2 regions of the Vibrio sp. AH4 genome follow, and region 1 is predicted to be linked to the other one. Evidence: predicted binding sites of a transcription regulator. Region 1 holds the regulator's gene; the other holds the start of a gene.
What was found. Region 1 encodes PurR, which represses purine synthesis genes. Its sites were predicted from a motif close to TNANGNAAACGTTTNCNTNA; they were not measured.

Region 1 (8,326 bases):
TATCCTCTACTCATTCTTTCCAGTGTATTGGGCGAATTATTTCGCTAAGCCATTTCTATCAATCAGGAGGTGAACCCACTTCAGTAATTCAAGATTGCGTTATTTTTTACTGTTAGGTTTATGTAATTGAACCACCAACAGAGTGTGAGTTGGAATAAGTCTTTTCCATCATTCACCTTTTGACCACGGAGATTTCAAGAAATTGATTGGTATTCTGCTGCGGATTCGATAACGTATAGCCAACCGATTGCATTGTTTATTCAGCACATTTGTGCTGGCTGTCGTACAAATTTGCCATCGGTAAGCATGGAGCACCGCACCATATAGCCCCCAAAGCAAAACCTATTTCGTGGTTCGGTAAATATTATAAAAGAATGGAGAACAACACATGGCTGGAGTATTAGGCATGATTTTGGCGGGTGGCGAGGGGTCACGGTTGAAACCGTTGACAGAAACCCGTACCAAGCCGGCAGTTCCTTTTGGCGGAAGCTACCGCCTAATCGACTTTGCACTCAATAACTTTGTTAACGCCGATTTGATGCGTATCTACGTATTGACGCAATTCAAATCACAGTCTTTGTATCTACACATGAAAAAGGGCTGGAATCTGTCGGGGATCACAGATCGCTTTATCGACATTATTCCTGCGCAAATGCGTGATGGAAAACGTTGGTATGAAGGCACTGCTGATGCGATTTATCAAAACTTACGTTTTGTGGAAATTGTTGCCCCAGATCAAGTCTGCATTTTTGGCTCAGACCATATCTACAAGATGGATATTCGCCAAATGCTCGATTTCCATCGTCGCATGGAAGCGGAACTGACGGTTTCTGCACTGCGTATGCCGATCAGCCAAGCTTCACAATTTGGTGTCATTGAAGTTGATGAACACGGCAAAATGATAGGGTTTGAAGAGAAACCAAGCCATCCTAAGTCGATCCCCGGTGAACCTGAATGGGCGCTAGTATCGATGGGTAACTACATTTTTGATGCAGAAACGTTGAGCAAAGAACTGCGTGAAGATGCGGAAAATACTGAATCTAGCCATGACTTTGGCAAAGACATTATTCCGAAAATGTTCCCGCGCGGTAAAGTGTACGTGTATGACTTCACGACCAACAAAATCAAAGGCGAGAAAGAGTCTACCTATTGGCGTGATGTGGGTACTATCGAGTCCTATTGGTCTGCTCATATGGATCTGCTCGATAAAGAACCGCCATTTTCTTTGTATAACCGTAGCTGGCCGCTACACACCTATTACCCACCTTTGCCACCCGCAACGTTTGTGGATGTGAAGGATAAAAAAGTCAAAGTGACAGACAGTTTGATCTCTGGGGGAAGTTATATTCAAGGATCAACCATTTACAAGTCGGTACTGGGCTTCCGCAGTAACATTGCTGCTGGCTCTTTTATCAGTGAATCTGTTATCTTGGGCGACGTAAAAATTGGTGCTGGGTGCACAATTAAGCGCGCAATTATCGATAAAGATGTTGAAATTGCGGCAGGCACTATCATTGGTGAAGATCTGGAAATGGACAGAAAACGTTTCCACGTTTCCGATGAAGGCATTGTGGTCATCGCAAAAGGTTCAAAGGTAGGATTCTAGAATGGAACAACTCAACGTTTGGTTTACCGTGTCGGAAGTGCAGGGGCTGGTAAAAAGTGGTGGCTTAGCTGATGTAGCAAAAGCCCTACCACAGGCGTTGAAAGCGTTGCATCAGCAGGTAGCGATTGCGCTGCCTGCTTATCGTTCAGTTCCGGGTAGAGAAGAGGCAGAGCTAGTTCTAGAAACCGAGCTTACTCACTGGCCGCACACTCATTATCGAGTGCTTAAACGCGAGTTAGAAGGGATCCCAGTCTATTTAATTGACTGCCCAGCCTATTTTGATCGCCCGGCTCTGTATGCCGAGAATAACCAAGCGTATGCCGATAACGGTGAACGATTTGGTTTTTTCTCCGCAGCGTGTTTGGACGTACTCCCTAAATTGGGGATTCAACCGGATATTATTCACGCCAATGATTGGCATACCGGTTTGGTTCCTTTTCTGCTGAAAACGCGTTACCGCTATGACAGTTTTTTTGAACAAGTCAAAAGCGTGCTCACGGTGCATAACGCCATTTTCAAAGGGATTTTTTCTTACCACCAATTGGAAGTGATTCCTGAGCTTAATTTATCGGGTATGGAATTTCTGCAATATGGCCATGACCATGTCAGCATGTTGCGAGCAGGAATTGCCTTTGCCGATAAAATTAACGCAGTGAGCCCAAATTATGCTTCTGAGCTTTTAACGCCGCTCGGCGCGCATGGTTTAGTCGATGATTTTGTTCGTCGCGCAAGGGATTTGCACGGTATTGTGAATGGCTGTGATTACAGTGAATGGAATCCACAAACCGATCACTATTTGCCAACCACTTACAATGATGAACCACAATCGATGCGCAAGGGTAAAGCCTTGTGTAAAACCGCATTGCAAGAAGAGTTACATTTGCCTGTTGCCAATGTTCCTATGTTTGGCATGGTATGTCGTTTAACACACCAAAAAGGCTTTCATTACCTGTTGCCTATTTTGGAGCAGTTCTTACGTAATGATGTCCAGGTGGTGATTGTCGGGACGGGTGAGCCAGAGGTCGCAGCGCGACTGAATAAAATTGCTCACTCTCATCGCAATAAGTTTGCTTTTGTCGAGACCTACAGTGAGCGTTTAGCCCACTGGGTTGAAGCGGGATCTGACTTCTTCTTAATGCCTTCCGAGTTTGAGGCATGTGGGTTGAACCAGATCTACAGCATGGCTTATGGCACGTTACCTATCGTAAGGGAAGTTGGCGGGTTGAAAGACACGGTGAACGATTACGATAAGTTTCCTGAGCGTGCAACGGGTTTTGGTTATCAAGAACCCACACCTGAAGCGTTACTGATCACCATGCAGCGTGCCTTGCTGTTTTATCTCCAACAACCTGAGGACATGCTCAAAGTACAGCAACGTGCGATGCAGCAAAACTTCAGTTGGGAAGAGTCAGCACAGGAATACATGAAAATGTATCGTTTGGCGCGATTTGGTTAGAAGTAAATTTTAAAGCTAAGGCACCTTTGGGTGCCTTTATTTTCTGCTCGGTTCAACAGTTTCTTACAACTGAAGTGATTTTCCACACACGGTTTATGGTAGTCTTGGCCTGCGTAATAACGAGGTGCCAATGTCTGCGATTGCTGAAAACGTTCTGTTTCATAAAACCTACCTTCATCCTACCAGTCACGAATGGGTGGTTTTCGTGCATGGTGCTGGAGGCAGCTCCTCAATTTGGTTTAAGCAGATCAAAGCCTATCGTCAGCATTTTAACTTGTTACTCATCGATTTGCGTGGGCATGGTAAATCAAACCAATTGCTCAGAGATTGGATAGCCAATCGCTATACTTTCAAAACGGTCACCCTTGATGTGCTTAAAGTGTTGGATCATCTGAAAATTCAGTCAGCCCATTTTGTGGGCATGTCCCTTGGTACGATCATAGTGCGTAACCTTGCCGAGCTGGCAACGCACCGAGTTAGTTCCATGGTGCTTGGGGGGGCGGTAACGCGGCTCAATGCTCGCTCACAACTGTTGGTCAGGCTAGGGCATTTAAGCAAACATCTCATCCCTTATATGTGGCTGTATCGCTTATTTGCTTACATTGTGATGCCGCAGCGCAGCCAAAAAGAATCACGCCATCTCTTTATCCGTGAAGCTCAAAAGCTGTGTCAGAAAGAATTTAAACGTTGGTTTACATTAACGGCTGAAGTCAATCCCATGATGCGCTACTTCCGTGATCGTGAATTACCGATCCCCACTTTATATTTGATGGGGGAGAAGGATTACATGTTTATCCACCCGGTGAAGGAGATGGTGGCGCTGCATGCGCAAAGTGAACTGTATGAGATCCCCAATTGTGGACATGTATGTAATGTGGAACAGCCTGAACTGTTTAACCAGCGTTCGATAGAATTTATTCAGCGCCAGATCCGTTAACGCCGTCACTCATTATTTTGGGCAAACCCACACTGCCAACAAACGCTAAATTGTCCCTCATGGCTTTCGCCGCATTGAGGGCATAACCAGTGAGACTGCTTTGGTGGATTAAGAAACTCAGCGATGATTTGCTCGGCAGCGGTTTTCTGCTGAGGTTTCTTTAGCCAAAGTGATGGCGCGCTGCTGGAATCCATCGGGAGCTCCCCACGCAGCGCAAAGAGCATCTCTCCACGCAATTCACACAAAATCCCTTGTTGATGCAACAACTGCATCAAGATATGAGCCTCTAAAGGATGATTTGCAGTATAAATTTTCATCATGGTTGATGGGGTTTAAAAGCCTATTTTATAGGGGATGATATTGGCCGGCGTTGAACTTTATTCATTAACCATTTCACCACCACGGGGAATACACCTAGCAGCACAAAAGAGGCGAGCACTGGCGCAGAAACGATCTGACTCAAGCTAGAGATGTCAGCCAGTTGAGTACCTGCATTGAGATAAACCGCGGTGCCAGGCAGCATGCCTAATTGGCTGACCCAGTAGTAACGCCAAATGGAAATTGGCGTGAGCCCCATGACTAAGTTAATCAAAAAGAAGGGAAAAATGGGAATTAAGCGTAGCGAGAGCAGATAAAAAGCCCCATCCCGTTCGACACCTTGGTTAATGGTTAACAGCTTATCGGCAAATTTAGCTTGAACCCAATCGCGCAATAAAAAGCGGCTGCTGAGAAAGGCAAGTGTTGCACCAATCGTACTTGCAAAAGAGGCGAGCAGCAGACTGAGCCAAAACCCAAACAGTGCGGCACCCAATAGGGTGACGACAGTGGCACCGGGGACCGAAAAGGCTGTCAGTAGGACATACAATACAAAATAGATAAATGCGGCTTGCACAAGATGTGCATCAATGTAGTTTGCCAACTCGGCTTGCTTGGCTTTGGCGACATCTAACGTGAGATAGTGGCTAAATTGTGTCACCAAGATCGCCGTTATCGCGATCAAAATAAGGGCAATGATGAGCTTTTTGTTCATGAGCGGTACCTAGTCAGCACTTTGATATTGAAGCTTTTGATGGTGATAAATGGAATACCTTATCCCTTAGTCATGAAAGCGATTGCCTCAAGACTTGGGTATAAGTATATCTACTCAAAATAAATTCGCCCGATTGGTGTGAACAAGGGCTATGAAGTAGAAGACAGGGGATGCAGCGTATTTCTTTCAAAAAAATAACGCGCCCGAGTGGACGCGTTATCAGATTTTACTCAAGGTATTCATACAAACTCGGCGAGGAAAGACAGACTCAAAACGAGAAATCAAAGGTGTCTTAGTAGTTCGTCACGACGATTTTGTGGGATCACTGACCAATGTTTACCTTCGATTGCTCCCTCTAAAGCCCATAACAGCTCAAGGCTAACCTCTGCCGAATGGGTACGTTGAATGGCTTTATATGCTTCAACAGAACCGAAAGAGTGCAAAGACTCGACGCTTTCGATACCGGCTTTCTTGAGCATTCTTTCCGTTGCTAAACGCAAGTTGGGAAGATCTTTCAAACGGTCAGGCTTTGCTTGTGCTTGTGTTTCACGTTCGGTCTTAGCGACCTCAAGCGCAATACGAGCTTCACTTAAGATAGAGGCTGGATTACTCCAACAATCATCAGGTAGAGCGTAGTACTTAGTCACGACAGGAAAGCCACGTTTTTTATAAACATAAGGTTCATAACCTTGCTGTTTGAACTTTTCGATTGTGGCATCGTCTGCACGGATGTGCAGCGTATCGTTAACCACAAGCGCAAACATAGTTTCGTCGACGAAAATACCAAAGCCACCAAACATTGAACGAGATTTCACACGTCCTAGCTGCTCAAAGAGCCGCATTGAATCTTTTAATACTGGTTTATCCATGCTGTTAGTCTCGGAGTATTGTTACATACGCCACCAAATCAGGTCCGAGAAAATTAGCAAAATCATGCAACTGCCGTGTCAATGATGAGTCAACATAGTGTATGCATTTTTGCCATCGGTAACCCCGCTACCTACCTATGTTCTGGTTTAGGCCGGAGGCTTTGCGTCCCACTCTTTCGAATGGTTTGCCCTGTGCGTGACATTTTTCCTGATAAAAAATAACCAAACTTGGGTCATTCTCACATACTGATATTTCAATTGTGAGAATGAGCCATGTTAATAATACTCGCTCTACATTAGTTTTGTCATATTTATGTGACAAGCTTTCAAATATAGGCTCTGTGAATTGTCAAGAAAGTTAGGATTTTGTCAAGTCTTTCACAGTGTCGCGTTCGACGATCTCAGGATGCATCTCGAAAATTCGGCGCTCGTGTTCTTTATCTTTAATACGCTCTAAAAGAATTTCGAACGCATTTTTACCCACACGACGCTTAGGTTGGTGCACGGTGGTCAGTGGTGGAGAGAAGTATTCGGCCAGTTCGATATTATCGTAACCAATCACGGATATTTCTTCAGGAACACGAATTCCTTTTTGTTGCAAACGGCTCATAAGACCTAATGCCATGGTGTCGTTGAAGCAGAATACGGCAGTTGGACGCTTATCCATAGCAATGATTTTGTCGGCAGCAAGGACTGCGGTATCACACTCAAAATTACCTTCTAGAATCCAATCTTCATTCACGGGTAAGTGCGCTTCAGCCATCGCTCGGCGGAAACCTTGAATACGCTCTTGGCAAGCGGCTTTGACAAAATGACCACTTAAACAGGCAATGTCTGTGTGTCCACGATCCGTCAGATATTTGGTCGCGAGATAGCCACCTTCCTCTGAGTTATCGATGATTTTATCAGCGTGCGACGTTTCTGGACCCCAATCCATGATCACTTTTGGAATGTCTTTGTGAGCGTCGAGCATTTCCTGCAGCTCTTGAGTCAGGTCTGAACACATGACTAAAATGCCATCCACACGTTTTTCGGCCAGCATGCGAATGTAATCACGTTGTTTTTCATAGATGCCGCCCGTGTTACACAGAATCAAGGTGTAGCCTTGACGGTAACAGTAGCTTTCCACACCATCGATCACTTCAGAGAAAAACAGGTTTGTTGATTGAGTCACTAGCATGCCAATAGTGCGTGTAGTGTTGCACTTCAAACTACGTGCGACCGCACTCGGTGCATAGTTGAGTTGCTTAACCGCTTCCATCACTTTCTCTTGGGTGGTTTCTGCCACAAAGCGAGTTTTGTTGATAACGTGAGAAACGGTAGTGGTAGACACGCCAGCAAGGCGCGCTACATCTTTAATCGTAGCCATAGAGTGTTCCTGTCGATGACTGCTGATGCCAGCGAATGTTATTGGTTAATTAAATCAGCAGAAGTAAGGCGAGACTGAGCGAATCTTCACACTCTGTGCGGCGAGGAACCACATATACCGTACGTAAAGCGCTTCAATCATTATGCCTAAAGTAATAAAAATACAAAAACCGCCAAGAAACAGCGGTTTACATTTTTATTCGTTTTTATCGTTTGCGGGTGGATTTTAGACTGCAAATGTATCCACCGCAACGAAATTCATTCATCAAACTTTAAGTTCTTTCACAATTGATTTGTTTATGCCCCTGACTTTTTGCAACAGCAAAGTGGGCAGCTTAAAAATCGCTACGTTGTGATTAAAGACTCTGGCGAAGCTCATCAATGTAACGTTGATCTTGTTGTAAAAAAGCCAACGTTAGTCGAGCCGCCGCCGAGTAGAAACCAAATGCGTCAAACTGTGTACAACGTTCAACAAAAACGGATAACCAACTCAATAAGTGTTGAGCAATAAAATCAGATTGTGCTTTGAGAGCGGAGTTAACGTCAGAGCCTTCTTGATTCGGGTTATTGCTGATAACAAGATGCGCAAGAAAGTCGAGTTGAATCGCGAGATGGTCGGCGGGCTCATTAAGGTTCGGATCCACATTCACGTTATAGTGGCTCAGTAACTCACGCATGAGTTGTGCCGGTTTGCCATTGAGTAACCCTTTGTCAGTGTAGACAGAGGCATAGGGTAGCGCTGAGTCACGATCGGACTTTAAAAATAGATCACAAAAATCAGCGGCAAGTTCCAGTTGTGCATCTTGACGATCTTGCAAGCGATTGAGTGCATCAATCAAATGTTTCACTTCCGTCGCTAAGCTTTCTTCATCGGCTAGTCCGGTTAAGAAAGTACGGATTTCAGCTGAGTGATAGTGTGCGATATCTTGTTCAGTCAGCTCTTTAAAAAAGAGACTCGACAGCCACCAGTAAATTTCTGCGCGTTTTTCATTGAGGATATTCAGTTCTTGGATCATGTTTGCACTCCCAATCGATTGACGCTTAGTCTAAACCATAAAAA
Region 2 (8,326 bases), 1.9 Mb from region 1:
TCTTTACCAACCAGTCCCGCCTGTTTGAAATCCCATTGTAATTCCATGCATTGATCTGCCCAGCGCTGTGTGATCGCCAATAACCATTGGCCATGCTCCGGTTCGATAAGGTCGGTGCTGCCACTGAGTTGAGCTTGTAGCGTTGGCCCTTTGAGTGGCGTGGGAGTGATGGTTATCCGTCCTCGGTCTGCGTTCACTTTGAGATCCTCTAACTCAAACGGTTGGGTGATGAAAGTATGCTCACCGCGCAGTGAAAGTAATCCTTGGCGTAAACTCAATTGTAATTGTCCATCAAGTGAATGAGCGAGCATGTTGCGATCACCCGCCATACCTTGCGCTGTCAGGCTGACATCCGCCAATGCTTCAAGGCCAAACGGCAGCTTGAACCAAGGTTGCAGTGGGCCAATAGGTAGAGAATCAGTGTCGAGTGAGAGCTGCCAAGGCGAACTGAGTGACGATAAATCCCAGCTAGCACGAGCTTCAATATAACCGTGTTCCAGCGGTAAAAAGGCGCGAGTCAACTGCCATACACCCTGTTCACTGTGCATATTGAGCACGCTTTGGGTGCTCAGAATACCGGCATAACTGGCACTGTTGGCCGTTACTGCGAGTTTACCTTGCCAAAATCCCCATTGGCCATCCTTCGCCCATTGCAGTTGTTGTCCATCGGCATTTAGCCCCGAGGCTTGCCAAAAAGGCGGTTGAACGGTTTGGATGAGTTGTAGATTATTGACATCCAGCTTAGCAATGCTGACGTTCTGCCAATCGGGTAAGGCTTGGGTGAAGATCTGCCAATCTTGTGGCTGCTCTGCAATCCACTTCACGCCGCTGATGGAGAGTTGGGAGAGTGCGATACTCGTTTCGGAGAGCTTGCCCTTAAGTTGCACATCCCCTTGCCATACTTGAGTATGCCCTTCAATCTCGATGCCTGAGGGGGTGAAAGTCAACTCGGCACTAGGCTCCACCCACTGTGTGGCACGCCATTGTGCTGAATCAGCATTGAGTGATAGGTAACCTTGTGGTTGTTGCCAAAGGCTCTGTTGAAGACGGTAATCCTCAATGGAAAGGTTGAGGTTTTCCCACGCCACACCATTTATGGTCAGTTGGCTATTCAGCAGGTCTAAACTGTTAATGTGTTGAATATTTGGCGATATCTTTTGCCATAGCGGGTGGGTTTGCCACTGATCAAGATTGAGTTGAAGTCGGCTGATGGTCACATTGACCAGTGACCAGCCTTGCGGATATTGCTCTGCTTGTCCTGAAATTGGGCTCTGATGCCAGTTGAAAGAAAAACCATACACTGTGCTGTCTTGCGCTTGGTAATTGGCATCAACCAATACTTGGTTAAAGGCCTCACCATCAACGCTGATCTGTTCGGCAGAAAGCTGGATTTTACCGTAAGGTAACAACTGCTGTGGTGAAGCCCAAACCGGCTGTTTGATCTGTAAACTCACCCCACGCGCGATAATACCTTGGTCAGCCCAGTCAATATTGTGCAGCGCCAACTGGTTGAGATGGACGGAATCGGGCAAGGTGAAAGCAGGCAAGCCGTGGGCGAGGTTCGCACCATCAATCAAAACACTGTCGATTTCGAGTTTTTTCTCAAGTAATCCATAAGGGTTTACCCACAAATCCATTTGCTGTAATTCAATGGCGGGTTCCGAGGCAATTTGTACATCACTTAAGCGCAGCTTAAATGGGTACAGGTATTCTATCTTGGCAAAGCGCAGTGTTTCCGGCCACAACTGCTGCACTATCCATTGCGCAGAAGGCGTGAAATAGCGGGTATGCATAATGCCAAACCCCGCTAATACGAAAATCAGTAGCAGTGCGATACCCGCTACGCCCATGGCCAGTAGTTTTCTCATAATCTCTGCGTTGCCATCATTCAATGTTACTCATCAATCCACACCCAAGCTTGGAGTAAAGCACGAGAGACAGCAACAAAAAAAGCCCCTCGAAAGAGGGGCTTGCTACTCAGTTATCACTTTTACGCCAATTTGGCATTAATCGAGCTTAGGACCTGCCGCCACCAAGGCTTTACCTTCGGCGTTATCGGTGTACTTGTCGAAGTTGTTGATAAAGCGTGTTGCCAAGTCTTTGGCTTTGCTTTCCCATTGTAGTGGGTCGACATAAGTATCACGTGGGTCAAGGATCATCGGATCGACACCTGGCAATGCAGTTGGCACTTGCAGATTGAAGATCGGGATATGCTTGGTTTCCGCTTTCTCGATGGAACCATCCAAAATCGCATCAATGATGCCGCGCGTATCTTTAATCGAGATACGTTTGCCGCTGCCATTCCAGCCAGTGTTGACCAGATAGGCTTCTGCGCCCGCCGCTTCCATACGTTTCACCAACACTTCCGCATACTTGGTTGGGTGCAGAGTGAGGAACGCTGCGCCAAAACAGGCTGAGAAAGTTGGAGTCGGTTCAGTAATACCACGCTCAGTACCTGCCAGTTTGGCGGTGAAGCCAGACAAGAAGTGGTACTTGGTTTGCTCTGGAGTCAGTTTGGATACTGGAGGCAATACGCCAAAGGCATCCGCGGACAGGAAGATCACTTTTGTCGCATGACCGCCTTTAGAAACCGGTTTTACGATGTTGTCGATGTGATAGATAGGGTAAGAAACACGAGTGTTTTCTGTTTTAGAACCATCATCAAAATCGATTGAGCCATCGCTGCGTACGGTCACGTTTTCTAGCAAAGCATCACGGCGGATTGCGTTGTAAATGTCCGGTTCTGCTTCTTTAGACAGCTTGATGGTTTTTGCGTAGCAGCCACCTTCAAAGTTGAACACGCCATCATCATCCCAGCCGTGCTCATCGTCACCGATCAAGGCACGTTTAGGATCAGTTGACAGAGTGGTCTTACCGGTACCTGATAGGCCGAAGAAGATCGCAACATCGCCCGCTTTGCCCATGTTGGCAGAGCAGTGCATAGAAGCAATACCTTGCAGCGGCAGGAAGTAGTTCATCATCGCGAACATGCCTTTTTTCATCTCACCGCCGTACCAAGTACCGCCGATGAGCTGCATGCGCTCAGTCAGGTTAAACACGGTGAAGTTTTCTGAGTTCAGACCCTGCTCTTTCCAGTTCGCATTGGTGCATTTCGCGCCGTTCATGACTACGAAGTCTGGCTTAAAGTGTGCCAATTCGTCTTCGTTAGGGCGGATAAACATGTTTTTCACAAAGTGCGCTTGCCATGCGACTTCGGTAATAAAACGTACGCTCAGACGGGTATCTGCATTCGCGCCACAGTAACCATCTAATACGAATACGCGTTTACCTGAAAGCTGTTTGGTAACTTGTGCTTTCAGGTCATTCCAGACCTCTTGATTAATCGGTTTGTTATCGTTTTTTGCTTTATCTGATGTCCACCACAGAGTATCGCGGGTGGTATCGTCTTTTACGATAAACTTATCTTTTGGTGAGCGGCCAGTGAAGATGCCAGTATCAACCGCAACCGCGCCTAATTCGGTGACCACACCACGCTCATAACCTTCGAGGTCTGAACGGGTTTCTTCAGCAAATAACAATTCATAGCTCGGGTTACGAACTATTTCAGTTACGCCGGTGATCCCATATTGGGCTAGATCGAGTTGTGCAGCCTTAGTATGTTCCATAACGGTCATAGGTGCTCCTTGTAGGATTTTGTAGGGATTTTGTAATAATTTATGTAATTGTTATCTGCTCACCATGCTAGCAACGGACCTAGGAGAAAACAGGGAGGCAGTTCAAATATTGCCCACCGAGTTTCTGTGGTTTTAGGTAACTCGTCACATATATTGGCATTACTATTTTATCGTGCGCGCAAACCTTTGCGCCAGAGGCCAAAGATTAATACTTCTCAGAAATTAAGTACGGCGTACTGTGATTTGGATCGTTGATTTTATTGGTTTTTTATAAAGAAAAAGCCAGCGGGGAGCTGACTTTTTGGCGGTTTTTACGTGCTTGTTAAACGCGGCGAATTAATGCAGTACGGGACCATTTCCGCCTTGGGGCGCATACAATTCAGCCACTTGCGCAGCATCGAATGAGTAAGTGGTGCCACAATAATCGCAATGTAGAGCCACTGCACCCTCTTGGGCAAGGATGTCATTAATCTCATCACGTGCGACGGTCATGATCGCCGCTGCACTGCGCTCACGTGAGCAACCACAACGGAAGCTGACCGGATGCGGTGCGAACAACTGAACTTTCTCTTGGTTGTATAGACGGTACAGCAGTTCTTCGGCAGGTAGAGCAAATAACTCTTCGTTCTTAATGGTGTCAGTTAATTGTTCTAAATGTTCGAAATCATCGGCAGAGCCTTTACCATCGGGTACGATTTGCAGCAACATGCCAGCCGCACAGGCTTTGCCCGCATGCTCACCGACACGGATCCACAAACGAGTTTTGAGCTGCTCTGAACGTAGGAAGTAACCTTCGAGTACATCGGCAAGAGTCTCGCCTTCCAAACCGACTACCCCTTGATAGCGCTCGCCTTGTTTAGGTTCAATCGTGATCACTAGGTGACCTTTGCCCAGCATGTCATGCAGATTGGCATTGTCGGCAATATCGCCTTGCCAACGTGCTACACCACGCACTTGTTGGTTGTTATCACCGTTAATCACAACCAGAGAGACTGGACCATCGCCTTGCAGTTGCAGAGTGATAGAGCCTTCAAACTTCAGCGTTGCCGTGAGCAGCGATGTGGCAACCAGCAATTCGCCGATCAGGTGTTTTACCGCAGCAGGATATTCCTGACTGGAAATCATGTGCTGATAAGTATCGTCCAGTTGAACTAACTCACCACGTACGGAGAGGTCTTCAAAAAGATAGCGATGTAGCATGTTGTTCGCCATTGAGCTTGTCGTCATAAGGAATTGTCCGGCTAATTACTGATGGATAAATTTGAGTAGATCTCGGCGCTGTTTCTTGTCTGGACGTCGATCCGGACTCGGGTTGAGCTGGCGCATCATGGCATTGCGTTCACGCTTAGCGATGCTTTCAGCCGTTTCACGGTAGAGCTGCTGCGCTTCTGGTGCTCCACGGCGTTGGTCAGAGATCTTCTCGATAATGACAGTTTTCTCGTCATGTCCCTGACGTAGCGTGATCTGTGCACCAAGTTCTACCGATTTACTGGGTTTGGTGCGCTGGCCATTATAGTGGACTTTGCCACCTTCGACCATATTTCGCGCGAGCGAGCGAGTTTTGTAAAATCTTGCCGCCCACAACCATTTATCCAGCCTTACGTCATCTGCACTGGAACTCATTGCTCCTTTTCCTCTCTAACCTTGTTACGTTTTGGCCAATTTTCTTGATTAACAATGGTGTTTGCGGGGCAGTTTTTCAAGCAAGTCGACAATTTAACGTTTGAGACGGATCTCTTAATAAGGCTTGTGCTATATTGCCATGCCTGCATAAAGTCTTGAAAAACATCTGTACGGGCGAATTTGCGCGAAATGAAGCGTAAAAGTACAGAAAGGAATAACGTGGAAATTTATGGAATTTAAACAACTTCCTCCGCTTGCAACGTGGCCGCGTTTGATTAGCCAAAATGCACAGCGGTGGCAAAAGCCAATCAGTGAAGGATTGACGCTAGTGCTGCTGGTGGCCTCGGCTTGGACGTTGGGCAAAATGGTGTGGTTAATGCTGGGCGAACAAGCACAAGCGCCGAGTTGGAGCCCAACCCTATCAGGCTTAAAGCCGGATCGTCAGCCGCTGGATATTAGCGTATTGCAAAAAGGTGATCTGTTTGGTGTGTTTACTGAACCAAAAGAGCCTGTGGTTGAGCAGCCCGTGGTGGTTGATGCCCCCAAAACTCGTTTGAGCCTTGTTTTATCTGGCGTGGTCGCTAGCAATGATACGCAAAAAAGCTTGGCGGTGATTGCAAACCGTGGTGTGCAAGCCACCTACGGGATCAATGAGGTGATTGAAGGCACACAGGTCAAATTAAAAGCGGTGATGCCAGATCGTGTCATTCTGAGTAATGCTGGCCGTGATGAAACCTTGATGCTTGAAGGATTGGACTATTCTGCGCCAGCTGTACCGTCTACGCCTAACGCACCGATCCCACGTCAAGGTCAAGCCTCGACGCCTGCACCTCAGTTGGAAGAGAAGCTTGATGCTATTCGTGAAGCGATTACCCGAAATCCGCAGGAAATTTTCCAGTATGTGCGCCTGTCTCAGGTAAAGCGGGATGACAAAGTGCTCGGTTATCGAGTGAGCCCCGGAAAAGATCCGGCACTCTTTGAATCGATTGGTCTGCAAGATGGCGATGTCGCAGTGGCGATTAATGGCTTGGATTTGACCGATCCCAATGTAATGAACACCGTGTTTCAGTCAATGAATGATATGACTGAAATGAATCTGACAGTTGAACGTGATGGTCAACAACATGATGTATATATTCAATTTTAACGCTGAGGCGGGTGACAACGCGTTAGTGAGGCAAGGGAGTTCCCAGTGAAATTTTGGCTGAAAAAAAGTTCATGGCTGTTGGCAGGCAGTTTACTGTCCACACCTCTAGCGATGGCAAATGAGTTCAGTGCCAGCTTCAAAGGCACCGACATTCAAGAATTTATCAATATTGTTGGGCGCAATCTTGAGAAGACCATCATTGTCGACCCTTCGGTGCGCGGCAAAGTGGATGTGCGCAGTTTTGATACCTTAAACGAAGAGCAGTATTACAGTTTTTTCCTCAGTGTGCTTGAAGTGTATGGCTTCGCTGTGGTCGAAATGGACAACGGCGTGCTCAAGGTGATCAAATCCAAAGATGCGAAAACCTCAGCGATTCCAGTTTTGAGTGGGGAAGAGCGTGCCAGTGGAGACTCTGTCATTACCCAAGTGGTGGCGGTGAAAAATGTGTCGGTACGTGAACTGTCACCGCTACTGCGCCAACTGATTGATAACGCAGGCGCGGGTAACGTGGTGCACTACGACCCAGCTAACATCATCTTGATCACCGGTCGCGCTGCGGTGGTGAACCGTTTGGCGGAAATTATTCGTCGCGTTGACCAAGCGGGCGACAAAGAGATTGAAGTGGTTGAACTCAATAACGCGTCAGCAGCAGAAATGGTGCGGATTGTCGAAGCACTCAACAAAACGGCTGATGCGCAAAACACACCGGAATTCTTAAAACCTAAGTTTGTGGCCGATGAGCGCACTAACTCAATTCTGATTTCTGGCGATCCCAAAGTGCGTGAGCGCTTGAAGCGTTTGATTAAGCAACTGGATGTCGAAATGGCAGCCAAAGGCAATAACCGCGTGGTGTATTTGAAATATGCCAAAGCGGAAGATTTGGTTGAAGTGCTGAAAGGCGTTTCCGATAACCTACAAGCTGAAAAAGGTACTGGGCAGCAAACAACCTCAAAGCGTAATGAGGTGATGATTGCGGCACACTCCGATACCAACTCGTTAGTGCTCACTGCGCCGCAAGACATTATGAATGCGATGCTCGAAGTGATTGGCCAGTTAGATATTCGCCGTGCACAAGTGTTGATTGAAGCCTTGATTGTGGAAATGGCCGAAGGGGATGGCATCAACCTCGGAGTGCAATGGGGTTCGCTAGAAAGCGGCTCAGTCATTCAATACGGTAATACAGGCGCATCGATTGGTAATGTGATGATTGGCCTAGAAGAAGCGAAAGACACCATAGAGAAAAAGCCGATCCGTACTAGTGATACGGGGGAAATTAAGTATTACGAAGAGACCACAACGAAAGGTGACTACTCAACCTTAGCTTCGGCACTGTCCGGTTTGCAAGGTGCCGCGGTCAGTATCGCTCTGGGGGATTGGACGGCACTCATTAGTGCGGTGTCGAACGACTCTAAATCCAACATCCTGTCATCACCGAGCATTACCGTCATGGATAACGGTGAAGCCTCATTCATCGTGGGTGAAGAAGTTCCGGTGATCACCGGTTCCACCGCTGGCTCGAATAATGACAACCCATTCCAAACCGTGGATCGTAAGGAAGTGGGTATCAAGCTCAAAGTGGTACCACAGATCAACGAAGGCAACTCAGTCCAGCTCAAGATTGAGCAAGAGGTTTCCAACGTATTGGGGGCCAATGGTGCGGTAGACGTACGTTTTGCCAAGCGCCAACTCAATACCTCGGTGATGGTGCAAGACGGGCAAATGCTAGTGCTGGGTGGTTTGATTGACGAGCGCGCTTTAGAAAGTGAATCCAAAGTACCGCTACTGGGTGATATTCCATTGCTAGGACAACTGTTCCGTTCAACCAGTTCGCAAGTGGAAAAGAAAAACCTGATGGTGTTTATCAAGCCAACCATTATTCGTGATGGCATGACTGCCGACGGTATCACTCAACGTAAATACA

Region 2: the regulator PurR is predicted to act here: its motif matches at 3,810-3,829, upstream of pckA (phosphoenolpyruvate carboxykinase (ATP)).

Annotation. Positions count from the first base shown of each region.
Region 1 is NZ_JALAIV010000001.1:2,651,218-2,659,543, reverse strand. Features, by position in the region: gene glgC (glucose-1-phosphate adenylyltransferase) at 389-1,606, shown strand; gene glgA (glycogen synthase GlgA) at 1,608-3,062, shown strand; gene MKA69_RS12185 (alpha/beta fold hydrolase) at 3,193-3,999, shown strand; gene MKA69_RS12180 (putative signal transducing protein) at 4,005-4,316, opposite strand; gene MKA69_RS12175 (TVP38/TMEM64 family protein) at 4,340-5,029, opposite strand; gene MKA69_RS12170 (TfoX/Sxy family DNA transformation protein) at 5,311-5,898, opposite strand; cyclic di-GMP riboswitch class I at 6,013-6,098, opposite strand; gene purR (HTH-type transcriptional repressor PurR) at 6,257-7,267, opposite strand; gene torD (molecular chaperone TorD) at 7,623-8,282, opposite strand.
Region 2 is NZ_JALAIV010000001.1:766,208-774,533, reverse strand. Features, by position in the region: gene MKA69_RS03715 (AsmA family protein) at 1-1,868, opposite strand, end outside; gene pckA (phosphoenolpyruvate carboxykinase (ATP)) at 2,007-3,635, opposite strand; gene hslO (Hsp33 family molecular chaperone HslO) at 3,972-4,847, opposite strand; gene hslR (ribosome-associated heat shock protein Hsp15) at 4,881-5,258, opposite strand; gene gspC (type II secretion system protein GspC) at 5,488-6,405, shown strand; gene gspD (type II secretion system secretin GspD) at 6,451-8,326, shown strand, end outside.